DNA from 3 places in the Candidatus Thiodiazotropha sp. AKAK3 genome. Region 1 is predicted to be linked to each of the others. Evidence: predicted binding sites of a transcription regulator. Region 1 holds the regulator's gene; each other region holds the start of a gene.
What was found. Region 1 encodes sigma-54, which starts transcription at its own class of promoters, with help from an activator protein. Its sites were predicted from a motif close to TGGCANGNTNCNTGCTT; they were not measured.

Region 1 (4,671 bases):
CATCTTAGAGAATTAAAGATTGGGGTGTTGATTACCGACCATAATGTTAGAGAGACTCTTGATATTTGTGATAGAGCCTACATCATTAATACTGGTAAGGTATTGGCGGAAGGAACCACCGAGGAGATCCTCGATAACCAGGAGGTACGTAGTGTTTATCTGGGCGAAAATTTTACTATGTAAGGCTATGTTTATGTTTTTTCATGGATTATGTGATTTAAGAGTAGAGATGATGACTACTCGTCAGCTGACAAAATGAAGGTTAAAGTATGAGGCAGAATTATATTCAAACGAAACAAATACCAAGAATTATTCCGTGAACGGCATTTATTAGCTAGAATGAATATAAAGACATACAAATAACATACCAGGTTTAAAGATATCTCTGCTATGAAGCAGGCTCTACAGCTCCGGCTCGGACAACATTTAACAATGACACCTCAGTTGCAGCAGGCAATACGCCTGTTGCAATTGTCTGCGCTCGACCTGAGTCAGGAGGTGCAGGAGGTTCTTGAAACAAACCCCATGCTGGAGGGTGAAGAGGAGTTTAGTCAGCAGACTCAAAAAGAAGAAGCTAGTCAAGAGAGCTCTGATCAGAGTTCAGACAATAAAGAGTCTTTGAGCTCCAACGATATCAACAACGAGCGGGAAATTCAGACCGACAGTAGCCAGATCACAGAAGACCTGCCCGTTGATAGTGAATGGGCTGACGTATACGACAGTTATCTTCCCCCATCGAGCAGTGGTAGTGAATCTGCAGACAATGACTATCTGGTTCAGCGCAGTGGCGCGATCACTTTGCATGACCACCTGGTCTGGCAGATGACACTGACCCCATTCACTGAGCAGGATATTCTGATTGCCACTAACCTCATCGACAGTATTGATGAGGATGGATATTTCAAAGGTGATCTCCAGGAGATCCTGGTTTCCCTGAATGATGAGGAGATGACTCTGGAGGATGTAGAGGCAGTACTTCATCGTATCCAGGCTTTCGACCCTCCGGGGGTTGGTGCTCAGGGTGCTCAGGACTGCCTTCTAATTCAACTTCGGCAACTTCCTGAAAAAACACCCTATTTGGATTTGGCGATCAGACTCTGTCGCGACCATTTCAACTTGCTCTCTGCACAGGATCAGAATCAGATCATGCGACGAATGAAGGTTGATCAGGACGACCTGATGGCTATCATGCAGTTGATCAGGACGCTCAATCCTCACCCTGGCACAGCGATCGCCAAAAGCGAGCCTCAGTATGTGATTCCTGATGTATTCGTCAGCAAGCGCAATAATCGCTGGGTTGTGGAGCTAAATGGTGAGGTTACGCCTAAACTAAGGGTAAACAACGACTATGCCAGTCTGATCAAGCGTGCGGATCAGAGTGATGACAATACTTTCCTGAAAAACCACCTGCAGGAAGCGCGTTGGTTCATCAAAAGCCTGATGAGTCGAAATGAGACTATTCTGCGTGTGGCGAGTAAGATTGTTGAATATCAGCGGGGCTTTTTTGAACATGGCGAAGAGGCTATGAAGCCACTGGTTTTACGGGATATCGCTGAGGCTCTGGAGATGCACGAGTCGACCATATCCAGGGTGACAACCCAGAAGTATATGCATACCCCCAGGGGTACGCTGGAGTTTAAATATTTCTTCTCCAGCCATGTGAACACAAGTGCAGGGGGTGAGTGCTCCTCCACTGCTATACGTGCGCTGATAAAAAAATTGATTGCTGCAGAGAATACAAACAAACCTCTCAGCGATAACAAAATCGCCGCCATATTGTCGGAACAGGGTATAAAAGTGGCCCGCCGAACGGTGGCAAAATACCGCGAGTCGATGAGTATCCCACCATCGAACGAGCGTAAGCGACTGATGTAGGTGAAGTGAATTATCGGAGTGGCTATCATTCATGCTTGATATGCTTACTGAACCGGAGCGGTTTCAGATAAAAGTGGATTCATGAATGAGTTGCTGTAAAAATGCCCCGGCGTTACTTCACCGCCTCAGTTAGAGTGATGAGCCAACTCATCTAAGACAGGAGAAAATTATGCAGATAAGCGTTACCGGTCATCATGTGGAAGTTACCGATGCCTTGAAAAGCTATGTAGATAATAAGTTCGAACGTCTTGAGAGGCATTTTGATAATGTAATCAATGTACATGTCATCTTGAGCGTAGAAAAGCTGAGGCAAAAGGCAGAGGCCACCATGCAAGTGAACGGTGCCAGCGTATTCGCTGATGCAGTACAGGAAGATATGTATGCGGCCATTGATGGGCTTACCGATAAGCTGGATAGGCAAGTCATAAAGCATAAAGAAAAGATGCAGAGTCACCGTGCCGGTAGTGGCGCGAAGTACGCTGTAAGTAGCAGTAGTTCAGAATAGATAAAACTGGCGAGGTCTCCATGTTTCCCGACGGATTTCTGCTTGAGGAACGGATCGGCTGCAGTGTGGAGGCAGCCAGTAAAAAACGTGTCCTGGAGCAGCTTGGCCAAAGATTGGCCAATTCTGCTCCTGGTCTCACACAGGATACTGTGTTTGATGCATTGCTTGAGCGTGAACGTTTAGGCAGCACTGGACTGGGCAAAGGAATAGCGCTACCCCATGCGCGAATGTCACAGATAACACAATCCACCGCAGCATTTATTCAGCTGCCTTCAGGGGTCGATTTTGATGCGATCGACAGCCAACCGGTGGATCTTGCCTTTGCCATGCTGGTTCCTGAGGAGGCAACTGAAGCCCATCTGCAACTACTGGCAAAATTGGCCAGGATGTTTGATGACCCTCCATTCTGCTCGGCACTGCGTGAAGCGGAAACAACGCAGCAACTGTTTCAGTTAATCCGGCAGCGAGAAGCGGCGATAACGTCAGTTTAATGCCCACCAACTACACCATTCGCGATCTTTTCGACGAATTTGCCAGCGAACTTTCACTGAGCTGGAATGGTGATGGTGATGAAAAAACAATAGAGTTGGACAGTGAGTCGCCCCACGGTCAACAACCTGTGGGACCACTGAATCTGATTCGACCCAATCAAATTCAAGTGATTGGTCCTCCTGAGCAGAAACATCTACAGAGCAGCGGTGAAGAAAAATACCGGGAATCTCTGAGGGCGCTTTTTACCACCTCTCCTCTGGCGCTGATATTTACTGATGGTCTAAAGCCTCAACAGAGCTGCCTTGAATTGGCAGAAAAGAACAGAACTGCACTCATGTTCACCCCGAAAGGTGACAACTATGTAATCCATCGACTGCTGGAGAAATTCAGTCTTCCAGTGGGTGAGACGCTGTTGTTACATGGGGTCTATATGGAAGTTTTAGGTAAGGGTGTACTGCTTAGTGGAGATCCGGCAATCGGAAAAAGTGAGCTGGCCCTGGCTCTGATTTCGCGGGGGCATCGTCTTGTGGCTGATGATGCAACAGAGTTTTATAAAACCGGCGGTAAGACCTTGAGCGGTCGCTGTCCCAAGGTACTGCAGGACTTCCTCGAAGTTCGTGGATTGGGGCTGATTAATGTGCGTGCGATCTTTGGTAACAGTGCTATAAAGCCAGAGAAGCAGCTACACTTAATAATCGATTTGCTGCACTTTGATGATAAAAAATTAGATGACATGGATCGCCTGGAAGGTTGTCATTCCCATCGAACATTGCTGGGAGTTGAGGTGCCGCAGACGAGCCTGCCTGTTGCAGCAGGTAGAAATCTGGCAATCCTGGTGGAGACGGCTGTACGACAACATCTGCTGAAGATGGATGGGTACAACGCGACCGAGGATTTTATCGAACGTCAGAAAAACTATATAGATCAGGCTTAGCCTACTCTCATTGATGTGTGCAGGATGAATATGCTGAGGGTAAACTCAGCTGGGCAAGGTATCCCTATCTGCTTTGTCGATATTCCTGTTAACTTGTTTACAAAAAAGGTAATTACCTCCTGCGATCTGGCGATGTTACCGAGCTGGATTCGGGTAAAACACTAGTTTCAAGAGTCTGAACAGAATGGCAAATGAGATAAAACTTCAGATTGTTACAGGGCTCTCCGGCTCAGGAAAGACCATTGCTCTGCATACCCTGGAGGATATGGGGTACTACTGCATTGATAATCTTCCGGTCTCGCTTTTGGTTTCAGTATCCGATTATTTGAACGGTGAACCTGAGGAGATCTTCAATAAAACTGCAGTAGGTATTGATGCACGCAGCCAACCAAGTCAGATCTCAAGTCTGCCGGCAGTGGTGGAGAACATTCGTCAGCGTGGTATTAATTGCAATATGTTGTTTCTCGATGCCCAGCTGGATACGTTGATCAAGCGTTTTAGCGAGACCCGGCGTAAACATCCCTTGAGCAACCAGCAACGCTCCCTCAGTGAGGCGATTCAACATGAGCGAGAACTTCTGCAGCCGTTGAGTGAAGCGGCGAATCTCAGAATAGATACCACTCACAGTAACGTACATGAGTTACGAGACCTGGTTCGTAATCGAATCGATGGTGAGAATGGGCAGGTTTCAATTCTGTTTGAGTCCTTCGGATTCAAGCACGGGCTGCCTCGAGATGTGGACTATTTGTTCGATGTGCGGTGTTTACCCAACCCCTATTGGCAGACTGAATTACGTACCTTTACCGGATTGGATCAGCCTGTTGCTGAATATCTTAATGCTCAGAATGAGACCAACCTCATGGTG
Region 2 (4,671 bases), on a different contig from region 1:
CATCGCGTACGGCAACAACACCACGCATACTCCCATCAGTAACCACTGTCTCAGCTGCATATAAAAGTTGCCCATCGGGGCTGAAAGCACCATGTCCATAGAACTGGCGTTCGGCAGTAGTCTCGATTCTACGTATCATCCGTGCTTCATTTAGGTCAATTTCGCAGCATCCTTTGCCATGTTTCTCAAAAACGACAGCTCGCCGGGCATCTAGTGGATGAAGGGTGATGCCGTGACCAAAAAAATCGATATTATTTATCGTCCTCACTTTTCCATCCGCATCATCCAGGTCATAGATGCCGATAAAATAGAGATCATCACCATTTGTTGGATTTTTACCTCTCCCTGGTCCAGCTACCTTTCCCAACTGCGCTGTTTAATCTGCCCTTGCAATGCCACAAAAACTGCCAAGTATGAGTCCTGAGGCGGCAGCTGTGCTATCCAAAAGAAATTTTCGGCGGGCTTCATACACTGGTGACATATCAAATCTCCACTCAAATTCATCTTCTAAGACTATCTTTGAAGATACCTAATTACTGGCAAGCAATCTTCTGTAAATCTTTTTTCTGCAATACTCGATAATAGTCTCACAAAAAAAACCGCAGCAAAGCTGCGGTTAAAAGAACGGAGAGGAAAAAACAGTTTTGAGAATCAAGCGTAGTTCGGTGCAAATGCCTTTTCAGGTTCTTCCACTGGGCCATTACCACTCCAATAAGGCGATAGCTTACGCAGTTGATCAATAATAGGCGGCACCGCTTCAATAACACGCTCAACCTCTTCCATAGAGTTATATCGAGAGAGGGAAAAGCGAGTTGATCCATGGGCGGCGGTAAATGGAATATCCATTGCTCTCATTACGTGAGATGGCTCCAATGAACCTGAGGTACAGGCCGATCCGCTTGAAGCGGCTATACCCAGTTTATTCAGAAGTAACAGGATTGCTTCACCCTCGATATACTCGAAAGCGATATTACAGGTATTGGGCAGGCGGTTATTTGCGTCACCGGTTACAAAACAGTGGCTGACCTTCTCCAGGATTCCCTGCTCGAGACGATCGCGCATGGCTTTAACGAAGGATTTTTCATACTCCATCGCTTCCATTGCCATCTCGCAGGCCTTACCCAACGCAACAATAGAGGCGGCATTTTCTGTACCTGCCCTACGACCTCTCTCCTGATGCCCACCTCTGAGAAGAGGACGAAAGCGCACACCCCTTCGCAGATAGAGCACCCCAATTCCTTTAGGTGCATGTAGTTTGTGGCCTGAGAGTGAAAGCATGTCGATGCAAGTATCTTTCAGGTTGATAGGGAGTTTACCGACCGCCTGTACCGCATCAGTGTGGAACAGAACGCCAGCTTGACGCGCCAGCTCAGCCATCTCTTCAACCGGGAAGAGTGTACCACTCTCATTATTGGCCCACATCACGGAAACAATGGCTACATTGTCGGAGAGGAGCTTATAGTACTCTTTAATGTTTAGGCGTCCTTTGCTGTCGACCTTGAGATAGTGAACTGTATAGCCCTCTTTCTCAAGATGCTCACAGAGCGTCAGAACTGCGGGGTGTTCAACAACAGTAGTGATAATCTCTTTACGATCAGGTTGTGCCCTGAGTGCAGAAAGAATGGCCGTTGAGTCAGATTCAGTACCACAAGAGGTAAATATGATCTCTGAATCATGCTCAGCACCCAGCAGAGTCTGTACCTGCTTACGTGCCTTTTTCAATGCACGTCCCACTTTGTCACCGAACTGATGCAAAGATGAAGGGTTGCCGAACTGCTCGGTGAAGTATGGAAGCATCTCTTCCACCACTTCCGGAGCCACCATAGTTGTGGCATTGTTATCCAGATAGATTCCTTCAACCATGATTAACCCTCCATCGCTGCACGGCGAGCCAACTCTTCAGCAGGTAGGACTTGAATGAATTCACCAAGACCTTCTGCAAGATGCTGTTGTATACCACCCAGTGTGGTGGCTGCCATCTGACAACCGGCACAGGCACCAGTCATCTTTACATAAATATATTTACCATCAACCTCGATCAGCTCTACATCACCATGATCGCGTTGCAGGTTGGGACGAATCTCATCCAGCAGCTCTTCAATACGTTTCATGCGCTGCAGGTTGGTCAGTCCGGATTTTGGTTTTTTGATCTCACCAGCTACTGCATTCGGATCAAAGGTTTCACCTTTTTCGGCCAATATACGAGTCAATATCTCTTCTATACCTTCATGGCAGGCAGAGCAGCCACCACCGGCTTTGGTATAATTGGTGACCTCTTCTACCGTGCGCAGGCCATTGGCACGTACGGTATCTTCAATCATGACTTCATCAATGGCGAAACATTTACAGATTAGAGCACCTTCCTCATGGTCATCTTTCCACTCTTCACCTCGATAGTTGGCTACCGCTGCCTGTAGCGCCTCACGCCCCATTACAGAGCAGTGCATTTTTTCCGGTGGCAGGCCATCGAGATAGTCAGCGATATCCTGATTGCTGACATTCAGGGCGTCATCAATATTCATGCCTTTAATGATCTCTGTTAAGGCAGAACTCGATGCAATGGCGGATCCGCAACCAAAGGTTTGGAAGCCGGCATTGAGTATGACCTCACTTTCTGGCTCGACCTCTAATGTCAGTCGCAAGGCGTCTCCACACGAGAGAGAGCCAACATCACCAACTGCGTTTGCGTTCTCAACAGCACCTGCATTTCTTGGGCTAAAGAAATGCTCTTGAACCTTTTCTGAATAGTCCCACATATCTTTGACTCCTGAATGATTAAGCGGAAAATGAGTTGCCGCAACCACAACTGTTGGTAGCGTTTGGATTTTCGAATTTAAAGCCACTTCCATCCATGCTGTCGAGGAAGTCTACAGTGACTCCGTTTAACATTGGCGCGCTCAGAGGGTCGACAAAAATCTTCAGTTGATCAACCTCGATAACGGTGTCTTCATCATTGGCACTCTCTTCGAGTGCCATGCCGTATTGCATTCCAGAGCAACCACCTCCGGTAACTGAAATTCGTAAGCCCCCTACCGGGGTTTCCGAACCTTGAATGAACCGGCTGATCGCCTTTTGAGCATTTTCGGTAAGTGTGAGCATGGTCGTTTTCTCCGTGGCAAGTCTCTTGCATCTTTAGTTTTTAAGTAGTGTGCAAAGCCTGTGCCATGCTTTTACATTATGACTTACTTATTGTTTTTTAAGGATTTACCACTTAAATTCATAAAATGTATGTCACATAGGCGACAATCACGAAAACCCTCTTAGGTAATAAACACGACAATGGAAGAAGAGATGACACTCGAACAACTTAGCCCCGGCGACATGATTTTTGCTGCAAGCCATATCTATAATGATGGTGGTATTCCAGACATCCCTATGGATGCGCTTTTGGCCGAACCTGGTACCAAAGGTGTAATTATTGAAACTGGCCATTTGGAGGAGGCACCAGATAGAGTGCTTTACCTGGTACGGTTTGAAGATTCAAAGTTGAATCTTGGCCCCCCTACAGGTTGTTGGCCTGAAGAACTCACAACTTCAAAATTTGAAAAAAGTGATACTGAATGATGAGCAGATTGCTTTGTGCAATTGTGAATGGGTAACAACTATCTCGACCAGCGGCGCCAATATATTTCATCACACCAAACGCCAGTTGAGATAGTTGTTCTTCCCTCCACACGGCCTCTATAGAGATAGATCCATACCATACCCCAGGGTGATGGTATGAGTTCTCTTGTGTAGGCATGAGGATAGCCTTCAAGACGATCAAGCTTTTTCATCGTCAGTGCATCCACTTGATAGATTTCACCCTCAATTGAGGTGCCGCCGCCTTTGACAACACCAGGATAACCTCTCAAATGAAACATCTTGTAATGGGGTTGGGTATTATATAGACCAACATAGGTTGCACTAGCGAGCAGGTGATGATTGACCTGGGCTTTTCTCAGAGTACCGTAGACAAATACTTTGGAGGTTGTTTTCATGCTAACGATTAGCGTTCTACCTAAGTGACACTATAGTAAAACATGCTATGACCTTAGAAAAGCCACATTTCATCGCCAATTCAAATTAAAAGCAAGTGCTATTAACCACCAAGAATCAGTTCATAGGCAGAACGCAACAACTCAAGTTCAATCCCTGGCAATCCTCTTGCCTGGGTGAGATCTATGAATTTCGCATTCGATTTTTCTACTATATCAAAGGGCGGATCCATGGTGTTTATATTCGCCAACAGGATGTCGATGTTCTCGCCTGGTACCTCAACGGTTTGACGATATTCGCTCTCAAATGCCAATGTATCCTTTTCCAGTCCCAACCTTTTTTCAGTCTCATTCAATATCGCTGCAGGGTGGAAGACCGTATCGGGTCGGGTTGATACAACCGCAGAGAGATTGGGTAAAGGTTCAAATGCGCAAACAGTCTGCTCCTCAAACATGAGGAATCTCGTACGCGCACTAGTAGCCTGCTTATGGTATAGAATAACCCGATGATCCATTAGTTTTTTTCTTAATCTGTAATATGGTTAAAATTATTCAGGTACGGCCAGAAGCCTGGGTTCTGCTCTTATTTCACTACCTTTTCCCCACGCATTAACCGCCTCTACAAACCAATCAGATTTTGTAGGATGGGGTTTGACAATATCATGTTCGACAAAAAAGGTACCATCAGCATGAA
Region 3 (4,671 bases), on a different contig from region 1:
ACCTTGATTTAGCTGCAATAAATTTCGGATATTAATTCTAGTGCGTCCAATCTCCATCGAGATAGTCACTGGCACATCCAAAATGGCATCCATGTTGACACTGTTTACTGATGCAGATTCATCTGTCAGCTCATCAAAGCTGGCTGCTGCAGTATCTGTCGGTTGTTCATCATCCGCTTGATCTTCAAGCGCTGCTGCCCATTCATCAGCTAACGCTTCATTAGGATCAACACTTTTCTCATCACTCATCTTCATACCCTCTTAGGGGATTTACCCTTGGCCATCGATAACAATCAAGCTACAACAAGCTCCCGGAGATGACTCCGACAGATTGCTCAGGCCTTGTTCTCTATTTCAAGATAATCGTGCAAACCTTTGCGCTGATTATTTATAAGCCATTCACTGATCTTTAAGGCATAGTTTCCATCAGAAACACCTAACTTGGCTTTAAATACCGGAACATCAGCTGCTTCAACCTCTACCTCTTCCGGCATGTCGATCGGAATCACATCACCAGCTTTCAATCCTGCCAGATCTTTCAGACTCATTTGCACCTCGGTCAGATTGCTGCACAATTCCACTTTTGCAGCCAAAATCTCTTCTTTAAGTGACCGCTCCCAACGCTCGTCTCTTTCGCCCCGATCACTTTGAACGCCGGCATCCAGTAATTCGCGGATGGGTTCAAGCATTGAATAGGGCAAGCAGATATGGAAATCACCTCCCCCATTTTCCAGATCCACATGAAAAGAGGTCACTACTACTACTTCTGATGGACTGACGATGTTTGCAAATTGTGGATTGACTTCAGACCCGCTGTATTCGAAGTCGACATTGAATACAGGCTTCCAGGCACTCTTCATATCTTCAAAGGCGCTGTTCAGCAATAACTGAACAACCCGATTCTCTGTGGGCGTAAAATCACGACCTTCAATCTTGGTATGGAAACGACCGGTACCACCGAAGTAATTATCAACAACGCTGAATACCAGTTTTGGATCAAATACGAATAACCCCTTCCCACGCATTGGCGGCATACGGATCATATTCAGGCTGGTTGGTACAAAAAGACTGTGGACAAACTCAGAGAATTTCTGCATCTGGATGCCAGAAACTGACAGATCCGCTGTTCGTCTCAACATATTGAAGAGACTGGTGCGAAACAATCTTGCGAATCGTTCGTTAATCATCTCCAGAGTTGGTAGCCGCCCCCGTACAATTCGGTCTTGACTGGTAAAATCATATGAGACGGTACCACCCTCATCCGAAACTTCTGATTCTGTGGCGACATCCCCACTATCGACACCATGTAACAGGGCATCGATCTCTTCTTGTGATAGCAGGTCGCTGGCACTCATCTCTAATTCCTATATGTTTGGATTACTGCATCACGAAACTGGTAAAAAAGATCCCATCCACTTCACCCGGCCCTTCCAACTCCTTCACCACCTGATTCAGTGCCTGCAGCATCTCATCCTGCAAGGCATCTTTGGCTTCACGTGTTTTCAGGGATTTCGCATCTTTAGCTGATAGAAGATTGAGTAGATGATGACGAATCATGGGATCATTGTGGCGGATGAACTCTGCCATGGGCTCAGAGTAGACCCGTATGCTGACACCGATCTGCAACAGGCTTGGTTTGCCAGGCATATTGACTACAAATGGCGGTTTGAAATCGAGATATTGAGCTGGCCCCTTCACCTCTTCCACCTGCTCTTCAGCTGTTGCTTCTTCAGCTTCAGCTTCCTCATCTCCGCTGAGTAGAAAAAATGCAGCTACACCACCGCCGATCAGCACAACCGCTACAATAGCGATAATAATGATGAGCTTGGATTTTCCGCTCTTCTCTTCACCCAGGTCGAGCTCTTCAGATTCCTGTTCGTTTGCCATGTTGTCATTCCTCAATGAGACTACTCATCAACGAATGCAATTAAAGTGCCACCCTGGTTGACCTGTTTTTATCAATTATTTTCAATAAGTTATAAATTGCTAAAAAGAAAAAGACAAAAAATTGACTCCTCATACGGACCCAATCAGGCGATTTTCCGACATCAAGCTTGTTGCCTGGATCTTTGAAAATATTACTTTCAACGCCAACTGAACAGGTGATGCCACACTCACCTCGGTTGTTAATAACATTATTGACCTGGCCGAATATGCCATCCAATAGTAATAAAAATACTATTATTCAAGCATGCCCTACCTGCAAGACATGCAGACATAGTGAAAACGCTTTTACAAATGAAGGATTAGTGCTATTAATTACAACAACATCCAGGTATAACTCTATAATAAACTTGGGATTTACGTGGAAACTCAACAGCAAAACAAAACAACTGCAGGCAAATTTTGCGATCTGCCTTCCCCGCCAGCGATACTGATAGCGTTGATTGATAGCTGCAATAACCCCGATGTGAGTTTCGAATCATTGGCAGAGATCATTCAGAAGGATGCCAGTATCACATCCCAAGTAATGTCAGCAGCAAATTCACCTTTTTATCGACAATGGAACGAGTTCACTACGCTTCAACAGATGCTGGTAGTGCTGGGCATCAACAGTGTCAGAACCATCGCTATCAACAGTGCGGTTCAGCAATACTTTTCCAACCTCAGTAAACAGATTGGTCAAAGTCTAGATCTGATCTGGTCAAGATCACTGGTCTGCGCCTATGTTGCCCGCTCCCTGGCTGAACTCACTGCCTACGCAACATTAGAAGAGGCTTACCTGGCCGGTCTGCTTCATCGTCTTGGACAACTTGCACTGTTGCAATCAGATCATCAGGGATATCTGAAACTGATCGATACAAACCAGGAAATCCAAGCGCTGCTACAGGCAGAAGAGAAGAGTTACGGGGCGACCTTTCCGCTGATTGGATCAGAGATGGTCGATCGATGGCAGCTTGAGGGTTTTCTTTCTGATGCGCTTCGTTTTCAGTGTGAACCGGCTGAAAACATTCTTGACAGTTCACAGCTGGTCAAACTGGTGAACCTCTCATGTCAACTCGTCGCAAACGGTATCAAACCAGATGATAGTGCACTGGCCCAAGGCGATGAGCTGTTTGGTTTGAATCAGGCTGTATTGGAACAGGTCATTACTGACGCCCATGAAAAGGCCAGCGCAGCCGCAGGTAGTTTAGGTATCCCATTCTCTGTCACAGGAGAAAATTCCTCGACTAAAGAGAAGAGTGAGGCGCAGCAGCAGGCACTTGGTGAACGAGTAAAACAAGCTGCGCTTTTCGGTGGCACTCTGGCGAGAACAAGCGAAAAGGCCGATTTTTCTGCCACTCTGCAGCAGATACAGAGAGATGTTGATCTACTGTTCGGAATCAAACAGGTCTGTTTCCTGCTGAAAGCGGAAGATGCACCACAATTAATCCCTCACTGTCCCTCCCCGACTCGCAGAGAGAAGATCCAGGATCTGCTAATTGCCATTGAATCGGATCGTAGTACGGCAGCCTGGGTTTTTAACAACCAAAGCCTTGCTTTCACCCATGATGATGCACATCTAGCAAGGCTGTCGGTTGCAGATCAACAATTGATGCGCCTGATCAGCAGTGAAGCACTGCTCTATCTGCCTCTGACATCCCAAGAGTATCCCATTGGCGTGATCGCACTCGGTATGGACAAGCACCAATACGATGCTCTCACCCCTCAGATATCACTTTTGAAACTGTTTGCCCGTGAAGCCGGTGAAACACTACAGCTTCAGCAGGAGATATCCACATCACGGCAACAGCTACTTGATGATGAGCGCGCCGCCTTCCACCTGGAGGCGCGAAAAGTGGTTCACGAGGCCAATAATCCACTTGGAATCATCAACAACTACCTACATATACTGGGCATGAAGCTGGGTGATGATAACCAGGTAAAGGAAGAATTGGATATCATCAAAGATGAGATCAACCGGGTCGGCAAGATTCTGCTACGTATCCGGGATATTCCTGATGAGTTGGAACAACAGGAAAAAAGGGTGGATATCAACAGTCTGATTACGGATCTTCACAAGTTGTTTCAATCCTCACTGTTTACAACCCACAATATCAACACCGAAGTCGACCTCGATGCCAATATCCCTCTGATCACTCTCCAGAGAGGTCATATGAAGCAAATACTAACCAATCTGATCAAAAATGCAGTCGAAGCCATGCCAGAGGGAGGGAAACTGAGTATTGCAACCAGAGATAATGCCTATCTTAATGGTAAGGCCCATATTGAGATTCAAATTGTGGATTCTGGGCCTGGGATCGATTCAGAGATCATGGATCAGCTTTTTTTGCCTGGGAAGAGTACCAAAGACAGCTCACATTCAGGTCTTGGGCTGGCGATAATCAAAAGTTTAATGGATGAACTTTCCGGGGTGATCAATTGCACCTCGAACAACAAAACGGGAACGCGTTTTCAGTTATTTTTGCCTCGTACGGCATGAGAATAAGCAATGCATCCATATTATCCAGCACCATGGCCGGGGATTGAAGGAAACTTCTCCACAATACCAAACGGGCTCAAAAAAGAGCAGCGCAAGCGGGAGGGTATTGCACGAATTCTTATCGCAGATGATGAACCCAGAGCAAGAGCCAGCCTGAAAGAGCTACTGAGGTTCTCTGGGCATGAGATAACCCTGGCAGAAAGTGGCAGGGAAGCGATAGAACTTCTTGATAGCAGCAGTTTCGACCT

Region 2: AC4IE7_RS12685 (nitrogen fixation protein NifZ) is a predicted target of sigma-54. The motif match lies at 3,114-3,130, and genes of this name have one in related genera.
Region 3: AC4IE7_RS03160 (flagellar basal body-associated FliL family protein) is a predicted target of sigma-54. The motif match lies at 1,922-1,938, and genes of this name have one in related genera.

Annotation. Positions count from the first base shown of each region.
Region 1 covers NZ_JBSYOQ010000024.1:52,135-56,805, forward strand. The annotation lists gene lptB (LPS export ABC transporter ATP-binding protein) at 1-183, shown strand, start outside; gene AC4IE7_RS04095 (RNA polymerase factor sigma-54) at 391-1,875, shown strand; gene hpf (ribosome hibernation-promoting factor, HPF/YfiA family) at 2,045-2,380, shown strand; gene ptsN (PTS IIA-like nitrogen regulatory protein PtsN) at 2,401-2,871, shown strand; gene hprK (HPr(Ser) kinase/phosphatase) at 2,871-3,806, shown strand; gene rapZ (RNase adapter RapZ) at 3,991-4,671, shown strand, end outside.
Region 2 covers NZ_JBSYOQ010000053.1:61,925-66,595, reverse strand. The annotation lists gene AC4IE7_RS12705 (DUF1513 domain-containing protein) at 1-367, opposite strand, end outside; gene nifS (cysteine desulfurase NifS) at 652-1,863, opposite strand; gene nifU (Fe-S cluster assembly protein NifU) at 1,866-2,756, opposite strand; gene AC4IE7_RS12690 (HesB/IscA family protein) at 2,776-3,099, opposite strand; gene AC4IE7_RS12685 (nitrogen fixation protein NifZ) at 3,280-3,564, shown strand; gene AC4IE7_RS12680 (gamma-glutamylcyclotransferase family protein) at 3,603-3,980, opposite strand; gene AC4IE7_RS12675 (hypothetical protein) at 4,082-4,432, opposite strand; gene AC4IE7_RS12670 (hypothetical protein) at 4,526-4,671, opposite strand, start outside.
Region 3 covers NZ_JBSYOQ010000022.1:7,111-11,781, forward strand. The annotation lists gene fliN (flagellar motor switch protein FliN) at 1-249, opposite strand, end outside; gene fliM (flagellar motor switch protein FliM) at 336-1,355, opposite strand; gene AC4IE7_RS03160 (flagellar basal body-associated FliL family protein) at 1,378-1,887, opposite strand; gene AC4IE7_RS03165 (HDOD domain-containing protein) at 2,306-4,423, shown strand; gene AC4IE7_RS03170 (putative bifunctional diguanylate cyclase/phosphodiesterase) at 4,433-4,671, shown strand, end outside.